One region of the Marinomonas sp. S3726 genome, then DNA from elsewhere that is predicted to be linked to it. Evidence: predicted binding sites of a transcription regulator. Region 1 holds the regulator's gene; each other region holds the start of a gene.
What was found. The regulator FNR, encoded in region 1, switches genes on or off when oxygen is low (the NO sensors DNR and NnrR bind a similar motif). The targets are predictions, from matches to a motif close to TTGATNTANATCAA.
Positions count from the first base shown of each region.

Region 2: a site for FNR is predicted at 2,822-2,835, ahead of ccoM (cytochrome c oxidase subunit CcoM). Genes of this name have one in related genera too.
Region 3: a site for FNR is predicted at 3,175-3,188, ahead of yegQ (tRNA 5-hydroxyuridine modification protein YegQ). Genes of this name have one in related genera too.

Region 1 is NZ_JXYC01000012.1:164,653-170,798, reverse strand. It holds gene TW85_RS11435 (heavy metal translocating P-type ATPase) at 1-780, shown strand, start outside; gene ccoS (cbb3-type cytochrome oxidase assembly protein CcoS) at 796-954, shown strand; gene TW85_RS11425 (sulfite exporter TauE/SafE family protein) at 951-1,634, shown strand; gene hemN (oxygen-independent coproporphyrinogen III oxidase) at 1,737-3,104, shown strand; gene fnr (fumarate/nitrate reduction transcriptional regulator Fnr) at 3,134-3,895, shown strand; gene TW85_RS11410 (adenine phosphoribosyltransferase) at 3,917-4,459, shown strand; gene TW85_RS11405 (YfaZ family outer membrane protein) at 4,510-5,061, opposite strand; gene ttcA (tRNA 2-thiocytidine(32) synthetase TtcA) at 5,071-5,907, opposite strand; gene TW85_RS26155 (hypothetical protein) at 6,064-6,146, opposite strand, start outside.
Region 2 is NZ_JXYC01000016.1:5,170-11,315, forward strand. It holds gene dinB (DNA polymerase IV) at 1-419, shown strand, start outside; gene TW85_RS14300 (hypothetical protein) at 678-1,673, shown strand; gene TW85_RS14305 (dienelactone hydrolase family protein) at 1,768-2,442, shown strand; gene ccoM (cytochrome c oxidase subunit CcoM) at 2,890-3,003, shown strand; gene TW85_RS14315 (DUF2489 domain-containing protein) at 3,198-3,656, shown strand; gene TW85_RS14320 (hypothetical protein) at 3,679-4,029, shown strand; partial or broken gene TW85_RS25985 (transcription elongation factor GreB) at 4,090-4,257, shown strand; gene TW85_RS14325 (hypothetical protein) at 4,381-5,613, shown strand; gene TW85_RS14330 (VPA1269 family protein) at 5,623-6,146, opposite strand, start outside.
Region 3 is NZ_JXYC01000032.1:45,231-51,376, reverse strand. It holds gene TW85_RS21085 (YeeE/YedE family protein) at 1-92, opposite strand, end outside; gene TW85_RS21080 (hypothetical protein) at 272-745, shown strand; gene TW85_RS21075 (TerB family tellurite resistance protein) at 757-1,206, shown strand; gene TW85_RS21070 (Fe-Mn family superoxide dismutase) at 1,341-1,925, opposite strand; gene TW85_RS21065 (hypothetical protein) at 2,078-3,115, shown strand; gene yegQ (tRNA 5-hydroxyuridine modification protein YegQ) at 3,287-4,684, shown strand; gene cysD (sulfate adenylyltransferase subunit CysD) at 4,937-5,845, shown strand; gene cysN (sulfate adenylyltransferase subunit CysN) at 5,856-6,146, shown strand, end outside.

The DNA.
Region 1 (6,146 bases):
AGCGCACTTGAAAGAGAGTCAATTCACCCAATCGCAAAAGCATTTAGACAGTCATCGCCTATTCAAGCTGAGAATATAATTAATCACACAGGCTTAGGCGTTGAAGGAAAAATAAATGGTGAGCGTTACCTTTTAGGTAACTTAAAGTTTGTTTCTAGCTTGAGCAAGAATATAAAAACAAGCCCTTCTGAATTCACTGGGTTAACCTTATATTTAGCTAAAGAAAATACTGGTGTCATTGGAACCATCTATCTACAAGACAGACTAAGACCTCACTGCCAAGAAGCAATAAGCGACCTAAGAAACAATAAAATTCAAGTGAGCTTGCTAACTGGTGATACAAGTGAGTCAGCAAGATCAGTTTTAAAACCAGAAAAGTTTGATCATTTTAAGTGCCAAGTTTCACCCGAAGAAAAATGGCAATGGATCAACACACAAAAAGACAAAGCTAACATATTAATGGTGGGAGATGGATTAAATGATGTACCCTCTCTTGCTGGAGCAAACACCTCTATTGCCATGGCCGCAAGCTCTGATCTGGCAAAAATCCATGCTGATGCTGTCTTAATAAATAGCCAAATTGAAACAATTAATCATTCGATCAAGCTAGCTAAGAAATGCCAAATCATCATAAAACAGAATTTGTTTTGGGCAGCTAGCTATAACGCCATCATGCTACCTGCAGCAATTCTAGGCTATGTTCCGGCTTGGGCTGCAGCGATAGGTATGGCTCTTAGCTCTTTACTCGTCGCACTTAATGCTAGTCGACTATCTAGATAATTTGTTGGAGAAAAAATGGAAAGCTTATATCTGCTAATTCCTATTGCAGCAGTCTTTGTTTTTATTGCTGTCGCTATTTTTACTTGGGCTGTAAAAAAGGACCAATTTGAAGACCTTGACCGCGAAGGTCAAAGAATTCTCTTTGAAGAAGATGATAACGATAAAGAAAAATGAGCCAATTTGATCTCCTAACCGCCTTTTTAATTGGCCTTGCCGGCGCTGGTCACTGCTTTGGAATGTGTGGCGGAATTATAAGCGCCTTATCCTTCAATACATCTAGCAACAAAGGCTTATTAACAACCCAACTAAACTATAATCTAGGTCGAATTACTAGCTATACAATTTTAGCGCTTATCTTTAGTTTTTTTTTCCAGTCTTTTACAGATTATTATGAAAGTGCAAGCTATGCACTAAGAACCATAGCTGCAACAATTCTTTTCTTAATGGGACTTTATCTCCTAAAACAGTCGCAATTAATACTCAAAGTTGAAAAGCTTGGTTCGTTTGGCTGGCAATATATCTCACCTTTTGCCAAAAAACTATTACCCATCAGAACTCGTAAACAGGCATTTTTAGCAGGTTTCGTATGGGGCTGGCTTCCTTGTGGCCTCGTTTATTCAAGCCTAATCTGGATTTCAGCAAGATCAACTCCACTAGAAGCAATTATACTTATGCTTGCTTTTGGCCTTGGCACCATGCCTGCTATGCTAGCAACTGGAATTTTCAGCAAAAGCCTAAAAGATAGCTGGAAGCAGTATCACCTCAACACTGTCAGTGGAATCTTTATGCTCATTTACGCCGTATGGACATTTCCTTTTTTCCAAAACTTAATACAAGACGTATTTACTCGATAGCACTATATTTATAAAACACGCCAACCAAAATACTGACATATATCAATTTTTAAATCTCCTTAGCAGTTAAAATACTATAAGAATTTTTAATAGGACGTTTAGATGCTCTGGAATACACAACTCATTCAAAAATATAATATTTCGGGTCCTAGATACACCTCTTACCCTACTGCACCCCAATTCAATAGCAGTATTAGCAAACTTTCATTAATTGAAGAAATGCTTACGCCCTCGAACAAGCCATTGAGCCTTTACTTCCATGTACCCTACTGCGCAAAGCTCTGCTATTACTGTGCTTGCAACAAAGTCATCACATCAAATTATAAAAAGGGTGATGAATATTTAGAGCTTTTAATTGAAGAAATCAGATTAAAGTCCTTGATGCTTAGCAACGAAAGAGAAGTTCAACAACTTCATTTTGGCGGCGGCACACCTACTTTTTTATCAGTTGAAGCCTTCAAAAAACTAATCAGCTATATCAAGCAAGAATTTAACCTGCTATCTGATGACAAAGGTGAATACAGCATTGAGGTTGACCCAAGAGAAGTAAGCCTAGAAAAACTAGAAGCTCTTCGAGAATTAGGGTTTAACCGACTAAGCTTCGGCATTCAAGATTTTGATAAAAGAGTTCAAACAACCATTAACCGCATACAAAGCTATGAGCTAATCGACAGCCTAATGCAGCATAGCCGTCAACTTGGCTATCATTCAATAAACTTTGACCTTATTTATGGGCTCCCATATCAGAGTGTAGAAAGTTTTAAACATACGCTAAACCAAGTCATCGAACTTGATCCAGATAGAATATCTGTATTTAACTATGCACATTTACCTAAGCGTTTTGCCTCACAAAGACAGATTCCAGAAGATCAATTCCCAGACACAGATACTAAATTAGCCATTCTTAAATTATGCATAGATATGCTTACCAGTGCGGGCTATCAATACATAGGAATGGATCATTTTGCCAAACCCAAGGATGCGTTGGCACAAGCACAAAATAAAGGAGAGTTGAAACGGAATTTCCAAGGATATACGACACATGCAAACTGTGACCTATTGGCTTTCGGCACATCAGCCATTAGCCAAATAGGCAATACATATGTTCAAAACCATACGGCAACAAAAGATTATCGCAAAAGCATTGAGAACGGCCAGTTAGCGATTATGAAGGGATACATGAGTAATCGTGACGACCAAATAAGACATAAGGTAATTATGTCTTTAATTTGCAACTTTGAACTAGATTCAAGTGATGTAGAGAGTGAGTTTAATATTGTATTTTCAAATTACTTTAAAAATGAGCTATCAGAACTTAGAAAACTAGAAGAAGACAGCATTATTGAGTTAACAAATGAGCCAAACCTCCATATAAAGGTAACTGACTCAGGAAGACTTTTAATCCGCTGTATTTGCATGACTTTTGATAAATATTTAAATAACGTAATTTCATACTCTAAAGTAATTTAGAAACATAGATCAAGTTCAGGGAGATCATTATGTCTGTAGCTCTTAACAACGCTCGATTTAACAGCAAGCTTACATCTCAATGTCAAAATTGCAGCCTAAGCGCGCTTTGCCTGCCAATTTCTTTAGCTGATGACGATGTGAATCGATTAGATCAGATCATTGAACGCAAAAAACCTTTGAAAAAAGGAGACATCTTATTTCGTCAGGGAGACGAATTTGAGTCTGTGTATGCAGTAAGAACAGGTACACTAAAAACGTTTAACATTACGAATTCCGGTGAAGAACAAATTACTGGCTTTTATTGCCCAAGCGAATTACTTGGCCTAAGCGGTATCGATAAAAACATTTACCCAGTTTCTGCAAAAGCTCTCGAGACAACAACGGTTTGTGAAATCCCATTTTCTCATTTGGAGCAGCTTTCTGAGCAAATCCCAACTCTTAAGCACCAGCTCTTTAAAGTAATGAGCCGTAAGATCTGTGACGACCAACAAATGATGGTGTTACTTGGCAAGAAAAATGCTGATGAGAAAGTTGCCTCCCTGCTACTTAACTTAAGTGCTCGCTTTAAAAAGCGTGGTTACTCTGCCACATCATTTAGACTTGCTATGTCACGAGGTGAAATTGGCAACTATTTAGGTTTAGCTGTTGAAACCGTTAGTCGAGTCATTACTCGATTCCAAAAAAACGGCATGATCCAAGTAGACGGTAAAGAAATTAGCATTATCGACCTAGATCAAATGCAAAAACTAATCGGCATGTCAGAAGATTGTGATAAAATTGAAAGCATTTAATAGCTAATACAAGGCGATATAATGCTTTACGATGATTTTTACATCAAATCTTTAATCCAAACCGTTGAAGACTGGCCAAAACAAGGGATCAGCTTTAGAGATATTACTCCTATATTCTCAGACCCTAAGGGTTTGAGAATGGTAGTCGATGCTTATATTCACAGATACATTTCAACCGATATTAGTCACATCGCATGCATTGATGCACGTGGCTTTCTAATTGCTTCAATACTCGCTTATGAGCTACAGAAGCCATTAATTTTGGTAAGAAAAAAAGGCAAACTACCTGGTGCAACAATTTCTCAAAAGTATGCCTTGGAGTATGGGGAAGCCGAGCTAGAAATTCAAGAAGGTGCAGTATCTGAAGGTGACCAAGTATTACTCTTTGATGATTTAATCGCTACAGGTGGCACTCTGACTGCTGCTATCAGCCTATTAAAATCACAAGGCGCTAATATTAAGGAAGTTGCAGCAATTATTGATCTTCCTGATTTGAAAGGCAGTGAAATCATCAGCGACTTAGAGATACCTGTCTATAGTCTTTGCGCCTTTGAAGGCGAATAAAAAAAGGGCGCTAATCTAGCGCCCTTTTTATTTATATCAACTAACCTTATTTAGAAATAAGCTGCTACACCAAAGTGCACACCTTCATCTAATGTATATTTGTCACTATAATCATTAAATTCTGTCTTAACAACACTATAGCTAAAGTAAATTCTTGCATTACGTGTTGCATAATACTCAACCCTTAGATCAGCCTCATGCTGTCTTTTCATATCACCATAGGTAAAAAGTCCAGGGTAGTAATAACCAGAAGCATACAAGCTCACACGGTTAGCTTGTGGGATAATATAACGGTAGTAACCACCTAATCCAATGGCATAACCAGAGTCATTTACACCTAAATCACCTTCCACAGCACGCAATCTAGCACCAACACCTACTTCAATAGGATCTGCTTTATCAACTATCATTACACCAAGATAACCAGACTTACCGCCTTCAGAGAGATATAAGGCGCCTGCTTCTATTTCTATTGGATCAATACTTAAAGACGCATTTAATTTGGCCGTATCGTCAGATAATGTACCTGAAACACTGGATGCATTCGCTCCAACACTTAACAAACCAAGCGCAAATGTAATTGCATATTTATTAAAACTCATCAATATATCCTATAGTGAAATTATATTTAATTTATCTAAGGCATCAGGACTAATAGATAAATCTTTAAAATCAAATAAACTCGTGTCAGCCATATGCGATGGTACGATATTTTGCATACTTGTAAAAAGCGTATCGGTACGGCCCGGGTATTCTTTATCCCATTGTTGTAACATATTTTTGATTACTTGACGCTGTAAATTTTCTTGAGAGCCACAAAGATTACAAGGAATAATAGGGTATTCTTTTAACTCAGAAAAAGCTTCTATATCTTTTTCCTTACAATAAGCTAACGGCCTAATCACCATATGACGGCCATCATCACTTAACAGCTTAGGTGGCATTGACTTGATTTTCCCACCAAAAAACATATTCAAAAACAAAGTTTCTAATATGTCATCTCTATGATGACCAAGGGCAATTTTAGTTGCACCAATCTCATCTGCGAAGCCATATAAAGAACCACGCCTTAAACGAGAGCACAAACCACAGGTCGTCTTCCCTTCTGGCACTAATTCTTTAACGATACTATAAGTGTCACGTTCTAGAATATGAAAATCAACGCCAATTGAAGATAAGTATTCAGGTAAAATATGCTCAGGAAAACCAGGTTGTTTTTGATCTAAATTAACAGCAACAATACTAAATTCAATTGGAGCACTTGCTTGGAGGTTTCTAAGAATCTCCAACATAGTATAAGAATCTTTACCACCAGATAAGCAGACCATGACCTTGTCACCATCTTCTATCATATTGAAGTCAGCGATTGCTTGTCCAGTTTGCCTTCTTAAGCGCTTATGAAGCTTATTTAGTTCTGTTTTTTCTTTCGGGCTCGTTGATAAATCCATTGCTACTTTCACATAATTACAAATAGCGACATTCTACAACAGTAACAAATCCACCGCATCCAATTAATTGAATCTATTAGGGAAATAAAAAGAAATTTTTACGAAGGGAGAATTAGAAAGGATATATAGAGCTAACTAAGTTAGCCCTAAAAAGCATTATGCTTGCTTGTTGATTCCAAGAGAATCGATAATTACAGCTGCGGCTATTACAGCTAACATTGCAGGCACTATCATAGGCG
Region 2 (6,146 bases), on a different contig from region 1:
TGTTGTCTCAGCAGTTTGGTAGCTGGGCATATCGTTTGCAGCAACTTTCTTATGGCATTGATGAAAGGCCAGTTAAAAGCCACTCTGTGCGTAAAAGCATTTCAGTGGAAACAACCTTTGCTGAGGATTTAAAAGGCGTTGCTGCTTGTGAGGCTAAATTGCCAGACTTATTGCTTGAATTGGCGCGGCGAATAAAAAACAAAAAAGGGATAGCACAATTTGCTAAGTATTATCTAAAACTTAAATTCTCTGATTTTCAGCAAACGACAATTGAAACTGCTTATGTTGCAGGTGACGAGCTTGCTTTTTTTACTGACCTTTTAGTGGAGGCTTATGCAAGGCGTCAGATGCCAGTAAGGTTGATCGGCGTGGGGTATAGATTAAAAGCGGTTTCAGAAAGGCAGTTGACCTTGTTTTAGTTTTAAATATCAGTATCTATTCTAACTGAGCTTGTCTCAAAAAACTGGGAAAAAAGAAGAGAGCGTCTATAGTTTATCAAGGATGATACGAACACACCCTGAAGTTCATTTGTCTTAATCATAAGATTTGATAATAGGTTTGGATTTGATTTATTTGTCTAAGCTTTTGATTTTATAAATTAACTTTAAATTTTTTGTTAACTGGATTTGAATGGGTGTTGGTTAATCGTGCTGTCCCTAACCTTTAGGAGGTGGTTGATGATGAATATACAGGCCTTAACCTGGAACCAGTTGCAGCAAAGTGTTTTTACCACTGATCAAGCTTCTCTCATTCATAGATTGCGTTTTGACGTTGAGCAAACCTTAAAGTCTTTATACGCAGATGTTTCTCTTAGTGATCACTTGGAGGATTTATATTTACCTTTTGCCCACTGGATTGCCCAGCTTGCCCAACCAAGATCTCATCCTTTAATAATAGGTATGGGCGGTGTGCAGGGGTGCGGAAAAACTGTATTTACAACAGTGCTGAGCCACGTTTTATATAAGGCGTATGATAAAAAAACCATAGTATTAAGTATTGATGATTTTTATAAGACGCGAGTAGAGCGTGAGCATATGGCTCGTGATGTACATTCTATGTTCATGACTCGTGGTGTGCCTGGTACACATGATTTAGCTTTGATAAATAATATTTTAGACAGATTGGCAAACCTTAAAGCTGGTGAGGTGATGCGCTTGCCTTGTTTTGATAAATCCACGGATGAAAGGCGTCATGTTAAAGATTGGCAGGAGGTTGAGGGGCCAATTGATGTCATTTTGTTTGAAGGTTGGTGTGTCGGTATGCCGGAACAAAAGCAATCTTTAGTGGATCCTATTAATCAGCTTGAAACTGAAATGGATGCTGAAGGTATTTGGCGTCAGCAAGTGAATCAGTATTTAGAGGAGGATTATAAGCAACTGTTTGCGCGTATTGAGTTGATGTTATGGATGCAGGCACCTAATTATGAGGTTGTTTATGATTGGCGTAATAAGCAAGAGAGGTTGCTGGAAGAGCACTTACTCGATATTCATGGTGATGGTTTAAATAAAATAGATCTCACTGTTATGTCTGATGATGAGCTTAAGTCTTTTATGCAATATTATGAGCGACTTACTATGCATATGATGTCGGTAATGCCTGATAAGGTGGATGTATTGCTCAAGCTTGATGAAAAGCAAACAGTGACTAAGGTGCATTTTCCTACTCATCACTAAAACTTTTTTATTGCTTAGAGGGTTTTAAAGTAAATTATGCTAGGCTATCGAGCTTTGTTCGATAGCCTTTTTTATTGTTTTATGGAGACTTACCTTGTCTAAAAAGCTTGAGTTTTTAACGTTAGAAACAAGTCAGCAAGCGGATGCAGCTGTGATCTGGTTACATGGTTTAGGGGCAGATGGTAATGACTTTAAAGCAATTGTACCTTCTTTGAATTTACCTCAGAGTGCTGCTATACGTTTTATCTTTCCGCATGCGCCAATGCGCCCTGTAACGATTAATGGTGGTATGCCGATGCGGGCTTGGTACGACATTCTAGAGATGTCACTGGAGCGTAAAGTGGATATGGCAAATATTGATGAGTCTGTAGAGCAGGTTACTCAATTGATTGAACAGCAAATAGACGCTGGTATTTCTTCAGAGCGTATTTTAGTGGCGGGTTTTTCACAAGGTGGAGTAATTGCTTATCAGGTTGGTTTGTTGGGTAAGTATAAACTTGCTGGTGTGATGGCTTTATCGACTTATTTGGCTGATGCTAATTTGATCCCAATGGCGACGGACTCTATAAATGGGCAGGCGTCTCTGCTTATTCATCATGGTACTCAAGACCCTGTAGTTCCTTATGAATTAGCTGTTCGAGCGCATGGCGAGTTAGAAGCAAAAGGTTATCAGATTGAAAAAGCATCTTATCCTATGCCGCATTCTGTGTGCCCAGAGCAGGTCGTTGATATTTCTCGCTGGATGCAAAAAGTACTGGCAATTAATTAATGAACCTGTGAATAAGTTCTCCCGTTTTAGCGTGTGGATAAAAGCCGCTAGATTTATGGTAAGGACCGCAATTTCATAGCAATTCTATTGATAAGGTCCACAACCTAAAGATAGGTCTTTTAGATCACGCCCTTCGGGTCTTTAAATAATGCCTACTCGGCATTTCAGAAAAAGTAACACCCTGTATTGTCGTTTCTCGAAAGGCATCTAGATTACGTAACAGTAGTGCCTTGATTAGTGCTTTTTCCCCATATGCCTCAAAAGAGCAGATTGAGAAGAGGTGACTTAATCGCAGGTTCCTTACGTCTGATTTGCTCTTGTGAGGTTTTCTGATTTAAATCAAGAAAGCGCTCGGATGCCTCTTTGGTCAAAAAAACAATTGATTTATGTCATTAACTGTTTAGAGGATAGGCACATAATTGCTCTTAATTATTAAGGAGAGCAGTTATGTTTTTAGACTCTGTTGTTGTTTCAGGTTTGATTATTGTTGGACTAATGGTGGCATTTTTTGCTGGTTTTGGTTATGTCGGATATAAAAAATATAAAAAGGAAGTTAAGTGATCAAGCCTTAACGTCTTATCTCAAAATTAGAATTCAGTTTGTGATCAAATGAATTGTTTGATTAATAAAATTGAATTCTAATTCCCCTCCCTGTTTTAATTCTTGTTTTCTAGATTGTCGGATTCACTTGATTACCTCATAATATCGCCTTTAAAAGGCGCTTAGTGCCTGTATCACCCTTTCTTGAGGCTAATATGTCTACTACTAGTTTTATTCTTGCCATTGTTGTTGGTGTTATTGTTATTGTGGCGCTTGCCTTTGTTATTTCTCGTCAGCTTAAATTAGATAATAAGCGCAAATTAGAGATGCAAGAGGCTGAAAGAAATATCTTGGAAGGTCGTAAAAAACGAATCGAAAGTATTCATGTCTTGCTTAAGGTGGTTGGGTCTGAAGATTTAGGTTGGATGGAAGCAAGTATAAGAGTGAAAACCTTGTTGGATCAGTTGAGCCTTGATTTATCTGAGCATGAAACCATTGGTGTTTTTTATAAAGTGTATGCAGAAACTGAGCATATTCCGACTCATGACGGTTGGAATAACCTACCCAAGGATGCACGTAGAAAATTTAGAATGGAAATGATGAAGTGTGAAGCGCGATATCAAGATGAGTTAGAGCAAGCTAAAGTTGCTCTGCTTGAGTATCCTTTGAAGTAGTTTCAAAGAATTAGGGGGATAGATGTTCGCCTTTGTAGGACTTGTTCTTATTGTCTTTAGTTTATTTTCCTTAGTTTTTTACTTCTTTTATAAGTTTAGATCCAGCATGCCCTATTATCGAGTTGATAATAGTTACTGTTGTTTTTTGCTACAGCACGCAATTGCTGGAGACCTTCCTTGCACTGACTGGTACTTATTTATTGGTGCCGTTAACCTTACCTCAGAAGATTTAGAGGTGCTTCGTTTAGCTTGCATTGAAATAGATGAGGATTGCTCAAGGGAAAGTGTAGTGGTTAATGGTAAGGCATGTATGCGATTTAGCTCTGAGGGCAAGCAAGCATTAGCTAGCTTATTAAAAGGGATTAGTGATTAAAGCTGTTTGCTTGAGTTATTGTTAGTTTAATTAATGTTTGTCTAAATTCTGGAAGTTTTCATGTCTCGATATCGCCCACCTATGCCACCTAAATCTGCTTATATTACGAAAGAAGGAGCGCAAAAACTGACTGCAGAATTAAAGTATCTGTGGAAAGAGAAGCGTCCTCAGGTGACAGAAAGTGTACGTGAAGCTGCAGCTCAAGGGGATAGGTCAGAAAATGCTGAATAAGAAAAATAACCCCATTTTATATACTATTTTTCATTAAATTAATTAAAAACAATTGCTTATAAATATTATATATACTATTTGTATGTACTATTCTTACGATATGGATGATGCGAGGGCTACTTGTTAGTATTTTATAAACCTATTAGTGATAGCGATATTGATATTCTATGCTCGTTTTGGGAGATAAATACTGAGCGAAGGACTTTCGTTCATACTATTAAAGAAGTTGCACAAATTCATAATACAACTATTCATTATATTAACTGCTTGGTTTCTGATTCTTCGGCAGTAGATGTCTTTCCTGGCAAAACACGATGCCCAAAATGTAATATTCCAGAAGCAATTAATTCTCGTTCTGAATTTTCACGTTTAAAATTATCAAAGTATAACGGACCTTGTTCAAAGTGCTGTGAGGACATAGAGCGGGAAAAAGTTAGTGAGTTTCTAAAAAATGAATTTTATCAAAGCAAGGAAAAGCCTGATATTTCGCTCCTCTCTTATATTGAAAAAATAATTTATTATATCTATTTACTAAGATTTAAAAATGGCGGGAAGAACGAGCTTCCATACAGTGAATTTGGTGGTGTAATGACAGGTTGTGAAAACATTGACTCTGACATTATGTCCCAGCTTGCAATTAATAACTGCTTGGTAGATGTAAGTTATATAGCTGAAAGATACAACTCAATAAGACCTGATTTTCATCTCAGTCGAATTTCAATTACTTCTAATGACAGTCAGCAATTGAATCGTCTTGTTGATTATTTATCTGAAGGTGGGTATCTGAATCTTTATGTATTTGAGAGTGATGACTTAAAGTTGAACGCTGCTTTATCAGAATTAAAAGAGGACATCAAATTAGGCTTTCAGAGTACTGAAGATATCTCTGATTTGAAAGAATTTTTACGTAATATCTTATCTGAGAGGTGCTGCGCCTTAGCGAGTAAAACGGCTAGAGATAAAGTAATTGAATTAACTATTGATGCAGAATTAGTGCAATACTTTGAATCCTGTTTAGATGAACTATCAGTCTCTCAAGTATACAGCTTACTCAGTTGGGCAGGAAAAGACGTTATTGAAAAAATGCACATTAGCCCTTTTCCGAACTCTTATATTGAACAATATATGATCAAAAAAACATTGATTAACATTTATGAGAATGCAAGGAAAAATCAAACTCAAATTTATAGTAAAAGAGTTTTCTCAGATATGTTCGTTTCTAAAATTGAAGCGTTTTGCTGTAAGTATATCTTGAAGGATGCAATACATAGCTGGAATGAGGACAGCCTTAATGAAATTATAAAAAAATGGCTGGAGGTAGTTCCACAGGATTTAATTTCTATTGACGAATAATCATTTATTTTAAGTTTTAAAAGTGAGAGCTTGAGGTGCTGAGATTAACTCAATTTCAGATTTTTCAACTCTTTCTATCCCTACTAGCTCATCTATTTTTATATTGCCTTCAACGACCTCATTAACTCTATTCCAAGTCTTAAGTCGATTTTTTAACAGGTTACAAATTTCATTTCCTGCCCGTAGTTGTTCTGCTTCTGATAGTAAAAATAAAGAAGGTGCTAGATTGTTTAGCATTGACATTCTGTCAAGTAATTGAGTTCTTGGAAGGATTGCATTCTTAGCACTTGCAGATCTAAAGATAACAGCATTTTCACAAATTTCTTGAAGTTGCTCTAACCTATTTACTTCTTCAATTTCTAATATGATTTCTGAAGTATTAGAGGTAATCAATGATACTTCATTTTCTTGCTCTTTTGAGGTTTGGCTATTTGCTGCAATTTGACTCTGCCTTACGAGAGAATAAGCGGCTTGAAGGTCGCATAAAAACATATCTAGCTTTTTTGCTGCACTTTCATATTCAGACTCTTCTC
Region 3 (6,146 bases), on a different contig from region 1:
ACACCTAATACACGGCCATATAAAAGTAGGTAGAGCAGAGCTGCAAAACCGATTAAAACACCACCGATAACACCTGAATTAATAAATTGCATATTCCAATCCAATATAAGCTTATAGTTTATCGTTATATTGTTTTATGAAACGACTTCACTGTCAAGTTTCACCTTAGGTATCAATCAAGGAACTTTTGTGTAAATCAAAATGCTATTATAGGCATGTCTTAAATCATGGCTTTTTTGAAGTATGATGTTTAAAGGAGAGAAGAAAAAACGTGTTTAGTTTGGGGTGTGCTTATGGGCTTGCAAAAACAGTGTTTATTTTACCAACGCCACCTAAAGGTGATTATCTAGTTGGCTCTAATGGCCATTTAAACCGGCCGTCTGTGGCAGATATTATTGCTCAGGATGGTAATCATTGGCGTAAGATTCTCACTATTATGGCGAAGCTGACGGCGGCTAAAATAGATTGGCGTGAATACAGAGACACTAGACTGATACAAGAAAGCGAGTGTATTTTATTTCAAATGCCAGAAAATTTTGATCAGGATAAAATTTATTATGTTTGCGGTGGTCAAATGCAGTCGATACTAAAAGAGAGTAGAGACTTTATTCAAGTCGATGAAAAAGGTCTTTTGAAAGTCGATCAAAACCTAATTTTCTGCCCCTATCCTGATTATCGACAATTTCCAAATAAATTGATTGATTTGAATTTAGCCTATTTGAATCAAGCCTTAGAAAATAAATAAATGGAGAAAGCATGTTAGCTGCATTTAAAAAAATCATTGAGCAATTTCAAGATCCAGAAGAAGCGGTAGAAGCTGTGTCTTACCAGCAAGCGGTTGCGGCACTGCTTATTGAAGTCATGTTGGCCGATGAGAAAATTGAAGAAACTGAAAAGCAGCAAGTTTTAAAGTTAATAGAGAAAGAAACCGGACTAGAGCAAGTTGAGCAACTCTACCTTGACATAAAACAATCCGTTGAATCAGCTAATGATATGTTCCAATTTACTAATGCTATTAATGAGCATGCAGGTAAGGACGAAAAAGAAGCACTAGTAGGTGCTCTCTGGCGTGTTGCTTATGCTGATGGCGTGTTAGATGAATATGAAGACTATCGCATCAGACGTATCTGTGAACTTTTATATGTGCCTCATTCCGTTTTTATTCAAACTAAATTAGCTGCTAAAGCCGCGAAAGACGCTGAATAAAGCCTAAGGTAAGACTTTTAGACATAAAAAAACGCGATTCAGACTGGGTTTGAATCGCGTTTTTATTTGCTTTAAATTGACTTAAGTGTTTCCACAAACCCTTAAGCCAAGACTTAAAACAAAACTAACTGATTTTATGCAGCAAAGTTAGCAGCAGCAAAATCCCAGTTAGCTAGCGCCCAGAAACCTTTTAGGTAATCAGGACGAACGTTACGGTAGTCGATGTAGTAAGCGTGTTCCCAAAGGTCAACAGTCAATAGTGCTGTGTAACCGTCAGTAGAAGGAGTACCAGCATTGCTAGTGTTAACAATGTCTAATTCGCCTTCAGCTGTTTTTACCAACCAAGTCCAGCTAGAACCGAAGTTGTTAACTGCTTTGTCGTTGAATGCTGCTTGGAACTCTTCGAAAGAACCCCATTTAGCGTTGATTGCGTCAGCTAGTGCGCCTGCTGGTTGACCGCCACCTTGTGGGCTTAGGCTGTTCCAGAAGAAAGTGTGGTTCCAGATTTGTGCTGCATTGTTGAATACAGGACCAGCTGGAGCTGATGCAATGATGTCTTCTAGGCTTTTGCCTTCAAACTCAGAACCAGGAACAAGACCATTTAATTTAACAACATAAGTGTTATGGTGTTTGCCGTGGTGGAAGTCCAATGTTTCCGCTGACATGTGAGGCTCTAGAGCATCTTTTGCGTATGGTAGAGCTGGTAATTCAAACGCCATTTCTTTTCTCCTGCGATTTCATATTGAAAAATGCTTGTTATCAAGCAGTTAATGGTGCATATATAATAGCACCGAAGAATTGAAGATAATATTCCTTCAATTTGTGTGGTTATCCTTTTTTTCATTCAAAACAAGGGCTCAGTAAGAATTCAATGCCAAGACAAGATGATGATGTAGAAATTCCAAGCCTTACCTTGGACCAAGATGAAGTCAGTGACCGTCGTACTAATCAGTCCACAACGAAGAGACGATTGGCTCCTGCTTCGACTAAAGTTAAACCCTTAAATGAGGCAAAAGCACAACCCCAAGTGCAATATAAAAAGCCTAGTTTAATTGGGGTGTACCTGCTGTTATTTTTATTTGTTGGTGCTGCCTGCGCTGCTGGTTTTTGGGTCTGGCAAGACAACCAAAGACTAAAATCTGAGCTCGCTGCTACCAATACTCAACTAACTAACTTAGATCATCAACTGTTAGCGGCAGATGTGTCTGCCAATGAACAAGACTTGACGGTTGCAGAGACGTTAAAGAATCACAATAGTGAAATTCGTAAATTATGGGGTGTGTCTTATGACACTAACCGTAAGGCAATAAAAGCCAATACCACGAATGTGGCTAGTATAGATAAAAAGCAATCTAATTTACGTGAATCCCTTGCAACACAAGGCAAACTTGTTGCAGTTCAAGGTGAAGCCGTCAATGACATAGAAGCAAATTACCATAAATTGTTAGGTAATTTGAATCAAGTCGAGCAGGATAGCCAAACCCGTGCATTTGAAATTGACGCTATGCGTGAAGAGCAAGATGTTACTGGGCAAACCTTATCTAAAATGGGTGATGAAACCGCAAGTTTGATTGTGAAAGTGGAGCAGCAAAATGGTCAAATTGATGATTTGCTTAACACAATAAAAACAATGCAAACCAATAACCAAAGTGTGTCTAATCAGGTTAAATCTTTAGCAGATACATTAGCGAAGATCGAAGCAAGCATTAGCCAAATTGATGAGAAAGTAGAAGGTTTACGCAGTGCTAAACCAGATATGCCAGCTAACCTGAAAGCTCAGTTGGATGACCATCAAGAGGCCATCAATGCTATTGATGCCTTTAGAATTCAAGTGAATGGTAAACTTAACCGAATTGATACCCAAGTTAATCAAATCATGTTGGAGCAACAACTGAGTGCTGAACCATAAGATTGAGCTATTTATAAGCGCAATTTATCTCACAATATGGAATTGATAATTTTAAAAAATTGATTCAAATCAAAAAAAGGTCGACTAAGTCGGCCTTTTTTTTGATTTTGCTTTTCCCCTTAAGTCACTCGATTAAAATGCGCCCATTTTAAAAATCGACGTGAATGACTTATGACAGAACTACTTTCTCCAGCGGGTACCCTAAAAAATATGCGTTATGCTTTTGCCTACGGGGCAGATGCAGTATATGCAGGCCAACCTAGATACAGCCTAAGGGTGAGAAATAATGACTTTGATATGGCTAATCTCGCAACGGGTATAGAAGAAGCCCATGCACAAGGTAAAAAACTGTATGTCGCTAGTAACATTGCCCCTCATAACTCAAAAATTAAAACTTATCTAAGAGACATTGAGCCTGTTATCGAAATGGGCCCTGATGCCCTTATCATGTCTGACCCTGGCATGATGATGCTGATTAAAGAAAAGTGGCCCGATCAAGAGTTGCACCTTTCTGTTCAAGCCAATGCAGTAAACTGGGCAACGGTTAAGTTCTGGCATGACTATGGACTTAAACGCGTCATTTTATCCCGTGAATTATCTCTCGATGAAATAGCAGAGATACGTGCAAAAGTACCTGATATGGAGATTGAAACCTTTGTTCATGGTTCTTTGTGTATTGCTTACTCTGGTCGCTGCCTATTATCTGGTTATTTTAACCGACGAGACCCGAACCAAGGCTCATGCACCAACTCCTGTCGTTGGCAATATGATGTTAAAGATGCCAAAGAAGAGCTGTCAGGTGACATAGTGCCGGCTGATGGTAGTCATTTGTACGAACAGGCTAAAAAAGAAGCGCAAATGTTTGATCCTTCAGGCTTTGATCAGCTGGCGCTAGGGGAAAATGACGACTTTAAAACCACATTAGGTGAGGGCAAGCCTTATGATGATGTGGTTCTATTGCGTGAGCAAGGCCGAGAAGGTGAGTACATGCCAGCGTTTGAAGATGAGCATGGCACCTACATTATGAACTCTCGTGATCTTAGAGCGATTCAGCATGTGGAAAAATTGATTGAAATGGGCGTGCATTCATTAAAAATTGAAGGTCGTACCAAGTCTCATTTTTATGCCGCACGTACTGCTCAGCTTTATCGCCAAGCGATTGATGATGCAACTCATGGTCGCGCATTTGATATGAGCCTCATGGATAGGCTAGAAGGCTTAGCTAACAGAGGTTATACAGAAGGATTTTACCGTCGTCATGTGCATGATAAATATCAGAACTATCAACATGGTAACTCCCAATCGACAAAGCAGCAGTTCGTCGCAGAGATGAAAGGTTGGCACAATGGCATGTTAACCTTGGATGTGAAAAACCGCTTTAAAGTCGGTGATAGCGTAGAACTCATTACGCCAAAAGGCTCAAGGACTATCTTTATCAATACCATGTTGAATAGAAGAGGTGAGAGCGTAACTGTTGCACCTGGCTCTGGCCATGTTGTGAGCATACCTTGTGAAAGTGAACCTGCTGATATTGAGTACGGTTTAGTCATGCGTAATCTACCGAATTAAAGATTCTCTTTTTAATAAAATTCTTATTGGAAAATCAAACCTTTAAAATGAACTTCATAGGCTCAGCTTATGTAGTTCATTTTAAATATGTATATGTATAAATGTTCTATAAAAACACCTGCTTATAACTTTTTTTGAAAATAGCTTGCCTGTATAGTATCTCTCAAATGCCGAATCCATTCACTTTTAACGACTTTGAATTGTTAAAGATTTGAAGGGTTTAAAAGTCGGACACAACTGAGATAGGAAATTATGAACGAGGCGAGACTCACTCATTTAAAGCAGCTTGAGGCTGAAAGTATCCATATCATTCGTGAAGTGGCTGCTGAATTTGATAACCCTGTAATGTTGTATTCAGTAGGTAAAGACTCTGCTGTAATGCTGCATTTGGCTATGAAAGCCTTCTACCCAGGTAAACCACCATTCCCACTAATGCATGTGGACACAGATTGGAAGTTTAAAGAAATGATTAGCTTCCGTGATGAAATGGTAGCGAAATTAGGTCTTGAACTCCTAGTCCATAAAAATCCAGAAGGGATAGCACAGGGGATTGGTCCTTTCACTCACGGTAGTGCTAAGCACACCGATGTGATGAAAACCCAAGGTTTGAAACAAGCATTAGACAAGTACGGCTTTGATGCTGCATTTGGTGGTGCGCGTCGTGACGAAGAGAAGTCACGAGCAAAAGAACGTGTTTATTCATTCCGTGATAAACAGCACCGTTGGGACCCTAAAAACCAACGTCCTGAGTTATGGAACATTTATAACGGTAAAGTGAATAAAGGCGAAAGCATCCGAGTTTTCCCTCTATCTAACTGGACCGAGTTGGACATCTGGCAATATATCTACCTAGAAAGTATTCCAATTGTTCCTCTTTATTTCGCTAAACCACGTCCAGTGGTAGAGCGTGATGGCACCATGATCATGGTTGATGATGATCGTATGCCACTTAAAGAGGGTGAAGTACCTGAAATGAAATCTGTACGTTTCCGTACCTTGGGTTGCTACCCATTGACCGGTGCTGTGGATTCTGAAGCGGCGACCTTGCCTGAAATTATTCAGGAAATGCTACTGACAAAAAGTTCAGAGCGCCAAGGGCGAGTGATCGACCATGACTCAGCAGGGTCAATGGAAGAGAAGAAAAAACAAGGTTATTTCTAGGAGTTAGAGAATGTCGCACCAGTCAGAATTGATCAGCCAAGATATTCTTGGTTACTTAAAGCAGCATGAAGAAAAAGACATGTTGCGTTTGTTAACTTGCGGTAACGTGGATGATGGTAAAAGTACCCTAATCGGACGTCTATTGCATGACTCAAAACTTATTTTTGAAGATCACCTAGAAGCCGTAAAACGTGACAGTAAAAAGTCAGGTACTCAAGGTGAAGAAGTTGATTTAGCGCTTTTGGTAGATGGCTTACAAGCTGAGCGTGAACAAGGTATTACTATTGATGTTGCTTATCGT